2 regions of the Variovorax sp. GW823-FHT02B07 genome follow, and region 2 is predicted to be linked to the other one. Evidence: riboswitches for the same ligand, from Rfam matches in the RefSeq annotation. Region 2 holds a riboswitch; the other holds the start of a gene.
What was found. Region 2 has a riboswitch for glycine ahead of AC1RGU_RS20945 (D-amino acid dehydrogenase). Riboswitches for the same ligand answer to the same signal wherever they lie in the genome.

Region 1: linked by a shared signal. The riboswitch ahead of gcvT (glycine cleavage system aminomethyltransferase GcvT) and the one ahead of AC1RGU_RS20945 (D-amino acid dehydrogenase) in region 2 are both predicted to bind glycine.

Annotation. Positions count from the first base shown of each region.
Region 1 covers NZ_JBXAJX010000001.1:1,432,213-1,435,610, forward strand. Annotated here, with positions in the region: gene gcvH (glycine cleavage system protein GcvH) at 1-222, opposite strand, end outside; gene gcvT (glycine cleavage system aminomethyltransferase GcvT) at 294-1,475, opposite strand; glycine riboswitch at 1,523-1,627, opposite strand; glycine riboswitch at 1,640-1,730, opposite strand; gene AC1RGU_RS06755 (hypothetical protein) at 1,792-2,178, opposite strand; gene AC1RGU_RS06760 (hypothetical protein) at 2,262-2,759, opposite strand; gene AC1RGU_RS06765 (hypothetical protein) at 2,923-3,398, opposite strand, start outside.
Region 2 covers NZ_JBXAJX010000004.1:29,601-32,998, forward strand. Annotated here, with positions in the region: gene AC1RGU_RS20940 (RtcB family protein) at 1-546, shown strand, start outside; gene AC1RGU_RS20945 (D-amino acid dehydrogenase) at 567-1,874, opposite strand; glycine riboswitch at 1,966-2,072, opposite strand; glycine riboswitch at 2,117-2,207, opposite strand; gene rfbB (dTDP-glucose 4,6-dehydratase) at 2,326-3,398, shown strand, end outside.

The DNA.
Region 1 (3,398 bases), on a different contig from region 2:
TTCGGTGATCTCGCCCGACACGGGCATGAACACATCGGCGGCGGCCTTCACCGACTCGACCACACCGGCGACCTCGCCCTGCGCGAAGGTCTTGCCCACTTCAGGCAGGTCGACGAACACCACGTCGCCCAGCGCGTCCTGCGCATGCACGGTGATGCCGACGGTGGCGGCGCCGCCTTCGGCCGCCACCCATTCGTGGTCCTTGGTGTATTTGATGCTCATGAAAAAACTCCTCGTGGAAAAAATGGAATCGGGGTGCAGAGCCTAGCCGGGTCTGCGGGGTTCAGTGTCGGTCAGCCGCGGTAGTAGCGCGTCGGCACGAAAGGCATGGTCGAGACTTCCATCGGCACCGGCTTGCCGCGCACGATGGCCTGCACGCGCGTGCCGGGTTCGGCGAAGGCGGCGGCCACGTAGCCCATGGCCACGCAGCGGTCGGCCGTGGGGCCGAGCAGGCCGCTGGTGACGGCGCCGATGTCGTGGCCTTCGAGCGACTGCAGCAGCGTACCGTCGCGCACCGGGATGCGTTCCAGTGCCACGAGGCCGACGCGCTTGCGCGTGAGCGTCTTGTGGTCGGTGTGGCCGGCCGCGCCCGAGGCGACGGCGGCGAGCTGGGCCAGCACCTTGGCCGCGCCCGGAAAGCCGCCTTCGCGCGCACCGCCGGCGCGGCGCACCTTCTGGATCGCCCAGTTGAGGGAGGCTTCGACCGGGGTGGTGGTGGTGTCGATGTCGTTGCCGTACAGGCACAGGCCGGCTTCGAGCCGCAGCGAGTTGCGCGCGCCCAGGCCGACGGGCTTCACTTCGGGCTGGGCCAGCAGCAGGCGGGCGAGGGCGTCGGCGTCCTTTGCGGCCACCGAGATCTCGAAGCCGTCTTCGCCGGTGTAGCCGCTGCGGGTGACGAAGGCGGCGATGCCGCCGATCTGCACCGCGCCGCCGGTCATGAACACGAAGCGCTCGATGCCGGGCGACAGGCGCGCCAGCGTGGCCGCGGCCTGCGGGCCCTGCAGTGCGAGCAGGGCATGGTCGGGCAGGGGCTGCACTTCGCAGCGAGCGCCGATCCTGGCCTGGATGTGGGCGATGTCGGCCACCTTGCAGGCGCCGTTCACGATCACGAAGAGCGAGCCATTGCCTTCGTTGAAGAACATCAGGTCGTCGAGGATGCCGCCCTCGTCGTTCAGCAGCAGGCCGTAGCGCTGCTTGCCGGCGGGCAGATCGACCACATCGACGGGCATCAGGGTTTCGAAGGCGGCGGCGGCGTCGGGGCCGACCAGGCGCAGCTGGCCCATGTGCGAGATGTCGAACAGGCCGGCCGCATCGCGCGTGTGCTTGTGCTCGGCCATGAGGCCGGCGGGGTACTGGACCGGCATCGAATAGCCGGCGAAGGGCACCATGCGGGCGCCCAACTCGACGTGGAGGTCGTACAGCGGGGTCTTGAGAAGTTGAGTATCCGAAGAAGCGGAAGCGGAGGAAGCGGCCACGGGGCACTCCAAAGGGGCAGTCGAAATCCATGGCTGCAACGCCACGGGCCACCCCTGCTGTCCGCTTTACCTGAGAGATTCGCCCCACGATCGGGGTTTGCTCCTTCGGTGGGCCGCATGCAATGCCACGGCCTCTCTCCAGCAAGGAAACGCCGGTGGTTGCCGGCGTCTTGTCAGTCCTTTTGCCTGAGCGTTCGGGGAACCCCTGCGCCTTCGGCGGCCCCGTCGCGCGGGGCTCTCTCCTGACCCGGCGAGTGTAGTGGATCGTGCGGGGTCAGGGTCTGATCGAACGTCCTCGCGACGAAGTCAGTCAGAGCTAGCTGTTCATTTTTTCGGCGGCGCCGATGGCCGCTGATCTAGCTTTTTTCCAGGAAGGGATGCATGCAATTACCACCAGAGCAACGACAACCACGCTGACGATGAGACCTAGCCAATAGTTTGGCCACCGCGCCTGAGGTAGGACAGGGTCTAACTTCGCAAGTAATTGAAGGAAGAAGGAAATGCAAAGAAAGCCGGCGCCATAACCAAAGTCTGCTTTCTGCTGCCCGAGTTCCGCCGCCTGTTGCTGCCCCCCGTCGTAGAAGGAGCTGGCAATAATTTGAAGCGATTCTCTCTTCATCGCTAGAACGCCATAGCTAAACGAAAAACCACTAGCCAAGCCAAAAAATAAGCCTGTGAGGTCAAGGAACAGGGCAATGCTCATACTCTCTCCAGAAGGGCTGAAAACTCATTCGATTGATGAACCAGCTGAAGGCCTGGAACATCGAATTTTGAGCCGGATGCAAGCTACGCAAGACGCAATATTCCGGACGAGGCTTGTGCTCCGCATAGCAGCCAGATTTGCTCAAAGGGGTGTTCGGCCGGGACCAAGATCCGGGACCGCTGTTCTTGGAAATCGCAGAAGTCCCACAAGGGGAAGGCCGAGCGAATCAAAAGCCAGACTCTAGACGCGCGATACCTCTTGATTGCTTTATCCGCCAAAAGACGGTTTAACGGGGTCAGTACGCGGATATCCAATGGAACCATTGCGGATGTCATCCTCTCCTCTTGCGAGGGTGCTAACGAGCCCGTTCGTCCAAGAAGCTGTTTTACATCGGATGTTGTGCCATACACGTGACCGACCTCGACGTAGACAGCTTCTCCGTCGAGCTCACAATAAGCGTCTGGTTCGGGAGGTTTCCGCAGTTCCTTGAAATGAAAGCGAGACGCTCCTAGCTCGGAGGAAAGTGCTTCCGAAAATTGCCGAAGCGCCCCGGTTTCGAGTTCTTCTTTTTCAAACTGCATGGCGCAGTTTAGGCCAGGTGCGCTGCCGTAGTCGAAGGGCAATTGCGTATCGACGCACTGATCGGAGCAGCTCACATGGAGCGTTCGATGACCTTGGTTTGGCTTTTATGCAATGCGCTTCATGCAACCTTACGTAGGGGGGCGCGGGCCGGGGATTCGAGCCTCAGTGCACGGTTTCCGCCGGCGGCAGCAGCTTGTCGATGCGCTCGCGCAGCGAGTCGGCGCGCTCGGGGCCGGCGGCCTTCTCGATCTCGGAGAGCATCAGCGCGGCGATGGTCAGCATGGCCTCGCGGTCGCGGGCCTCGCGCAGGGCGTCGCGCATCTGGTTGGCGAAGCGCGGGTCGCGGCGCACGAACATGCGCTCGCAGATGTCGAACAGGAACATGCGCGTGGTGGCCAGCGAGCGCTTGCCGTCGAAGCTGTCGGCCGAGGTGGCGACCTGGATCGGCTCGGCGGCGGGGACGGGCGTGGGGGCCGGTGCGGGAGGCGGCGCGACCGGTCGCGCGTCTTGCAGATAGCCCCGCTGCATCAGCCCGTGGATCGCCTGTTCGGCCTCGACGCGGCTGGGGAACAGCGGGCTGAAGTCGGTCAGCGAGCGCCGGCCGTCGGCCATGAGCAGCAGGGCGCGCTCACGCTGGC
Region 2 (3,398 bases):
GGTCTGTACGGCCTGGCCGGGCCGTTGGCGCAGGAGTACCTCGAGGCCATGGGCGTGGCCGCGCGCTATGCGTGGGCCAACCGCGTCGTGCTGGCCGAGCTGGTGCGCAAGGACTTCGCCGAACTGCTGGGCGCCACGGCGTCGACGCTGGTGGTCGACGTGCCGCACAACGTGGTGCTGCGCGAGCACGGGATGAACATCCACCGCAAGGGCGCGACGCCGGCGCACGCGGGCGATCTGGCGCTGATTCCCGGGTCGATGGGCGATCACTCGTACCTTGCGACCGGGCTGGGGCATGAAGACTGGCTGTGGTCGTGCAGCCATGGTGCCGGCCGGCGGATGCGGCGGCAGGAAGTGCGCGCGATGCGGCCCGCACCCGACGACGCCGATGCCAGCTGGCAATGCGTGACGCTGCGCGAAGAGCGCCGCATCGAAGAGGCGCCGCAGGCCTACAAGCCGATCGGCGCGGTGATCGAGGCGCAGGAAAGCGCGGGGCTCATCCGCTGCGCCGTGCGGCTCAAGCCCTGGGTCACGTTCAAGGCGTGACCCGAGGGTGGGGGGGCGTGTCAGCCCAGTGCGGGCTGCACGGCGCGCGGCGCGGGCGCCGGCATGCCGGCGAACGCGAAATCGACCTCGGGCGCCAGCCCGCTCACGATGCGCGCGATCGACTTGCCCGAGCCGCAGGCGTGCGTCCAGCCGAGCGTGCCGTGGCCGGTGTTGAGGAACAGGTTCGGCAGTTTGGTCTTGCCGATCAGCGGCACGTTGCTCGGCGTGGCCGGGCGCAGGCCGGTCCAGAACTGCGCGCGCTCGGTGTCACCGGCGCCAGGGAAGAGCTCTTCGACGCGCCGCACGATGGCTTCGCAGCGCACGCGGTTCAGGTCGCGGTCGTAGCCGTTGAGCTCGGCCGTGCCGGCGATGCGCAGGCGGTCGCCCGACTCGGAGGTGTAGCGCGAGAACACTAGCTTGTATTCGTCGTCGGTGAGCGAGACCTGGTGTGCCTTCGATGCGTCCTTGACGGGGAGCGTCACCGAGTAGCCCTTGGCCGGGTAGATCGGCAGGCGGATGCCCAGCGGCGCGGCGTACAACGGACTCAGCGAACCCATCGCGAGCACGAAGGCATCGCCGCGGATGCGCTGGAAGCGGCCTTCGTTGTCGGTCGCCTCGACGTGGTCGATGCTGCCGCCGGCTTCGCGCAGCGCGGTCACCGTGTGGCTCATGAGGAACTTCACGCCGGCCGCTTCGGCCAGCTTCACGAGCTCGCGCGCGAAGCGGTTGGCGTCGCCCGATTCGTCTTCGGCGGTGTAGGTGGCGCCGGCGAGTTGGGGGCGGATGTGGGCGAGGGCGGGTTCGATCTTGATGGCCTCGTCGGCCGAGATGACCAAGCGTTCGCAGCCCAGGGCACGCATCTGCTCGGCGGGCGCGAGGGCGCCGTCGAATTCTTTTTGCGTCGTATAGAAGTGCAGGATGCCTTGCGTGCGCTGGTCATAGTTCAGGCCCGTGTCTCGACGCAATTGCTGCAACATTTCCCGGCTGTATGTACCGAGACGCACGATCTGTTCGATGTTGTGGCGGGTGCGCGCGGGGGTGCATTCGCGCAAAAACTGCAGGCCCCAGAGCCACTGGCGCATGTCGGCGCGGATGCGAAAGAGCAGCGGCGCATCTTCCTTGCCGAGCCATTGCAGCACCTTCAGCGGCGCGCTCGGATTGGCCCACGGCTCGGCATGGCTGACCGAGATCTGGCCGCCGTTGGCGAAGCTGGTTTCGGCGGCCGGGGTGGCCTGCCGGTCGATCACGGTCACCTCGTGGCCGAGTTGCTGGAGGTAGTAGGCCGAAGTCACGCCGAGCAGGCCGGCGCCAAGAACGATCACACGCATTGCAAGTACCTTTGAGTTTGCAGCGCTTGAACGGCGGGCGTGGAGTGCTATTGAACCAATAGCAAGCAACCGGACGACCGATGTCCAAGTTGCCGCTCCCCCTGTCCTCGGTACCTGAGAGATTCACCCTGCTGCACCCGCAGCGGGTTTGCTCCTTCGGTGCGCCACATGGCGTGGCGGCTCTCCAGACGGCTGTATCGATGAGTGCAGTACTGACCCCTTGCCGAAGTTCCTGGGCGTTGCCTGGAATTTCGTCGGGCCGACCTGAGCGTTTATGGGAGTTTGCGCCTTCGGTAGGGCCTCCGTGGAGGCCCGCTCTCCTGCAATTGTTGGCGATTGTAGGCGGGCCCCGCAAGCCGGCCAAGCCCTGTACATCGGCACTTCACACCGATGGGATAATTGAATGTTGATTTTTGGTAAAGCAAACTTTTTTCTACATGCAGGGGACTCCATGATCCTGGTTACCGGCGGCGCAGGCTTCATTGGCGCCAATTTCGTGCTCGACTGGATCGCGCAGGGCAACGAGCCCGTCGTGAACCTCGACAAGCTGACCTACGCGGGCAACCTCGAGACCCTCGCGTCGCTCAAGGGCAACGCGAACCATGTCTTCGTGCAAGGCGACATCGGCGACAGCGCGCTGCTCGATCGCCTCCTGGCCGAGCACAAACCCCGCGCCGTCGTGAACTTTGCCGCGGAATCGCATGTGGATCGCTCGATCCACGGCCCGGAAGACTTCGTGCAGACCAATGTGCTCGGCACCTTCCGCCTGCTCGAATCGGTGCGCGGTTACTGGAACGCCCTGCCGGCCGACCAGAAGGCGGCCTTCCGCTTCCTGCATGTGTCGACCGACGAGGTCTATGGCTCGCTCTCCAAGACCGACCCGGCCTTCACCGAAGAGAACAAGTACGAGCCCAACAGCCCGTACTCGGCCAGCAAGGCCGCCAGCGACCACCTCGTGCGCGCCTGGCACCACACCTACGGCCTGCCGGTGGTCACCACCAACTGCTCGAACAACTACGGCCCGTTCCACTTCCCCGAGAAGCTGATCCCGCTGATGATCGTCAACGCACTGGCCGGCAAGAACCTGCCCGTGTACGGCGACGGCATGCAGGTGCGCGACTGGCTCTACGTGAAGGACCACTGCAGCGCCATCCGCCGCGTGCTCGAGGCCGGCAAGCTCGGCGAGACCTACAACGTCGGCGGCTGGAACGAGAAGCCCAACATCGAGATCGTCAACACCGTGTGCGCGCTGCTCGACGAACTGAGCCCCCGCGCCGACGGAAAGCCGTACAAGGAACAGATCACCTACGTCACGGACCGCCCGGGCCACGACCGTCGCTACGCCATCGATGCACGCAAGCTCGAGCGCGAACTCGGCTGGAAGCCCGCCGAGACCTTCGACACCGGCATCCGCAAGACCGTCCAGTGGTACCTCGCGAACGGCGAGTGGGTGCGCAACGTGCAAAGCGGCGCGTACCGTGAATGGGTCGAGAAGCAATACGACGCTGCGCCTGCAAAGGCTTC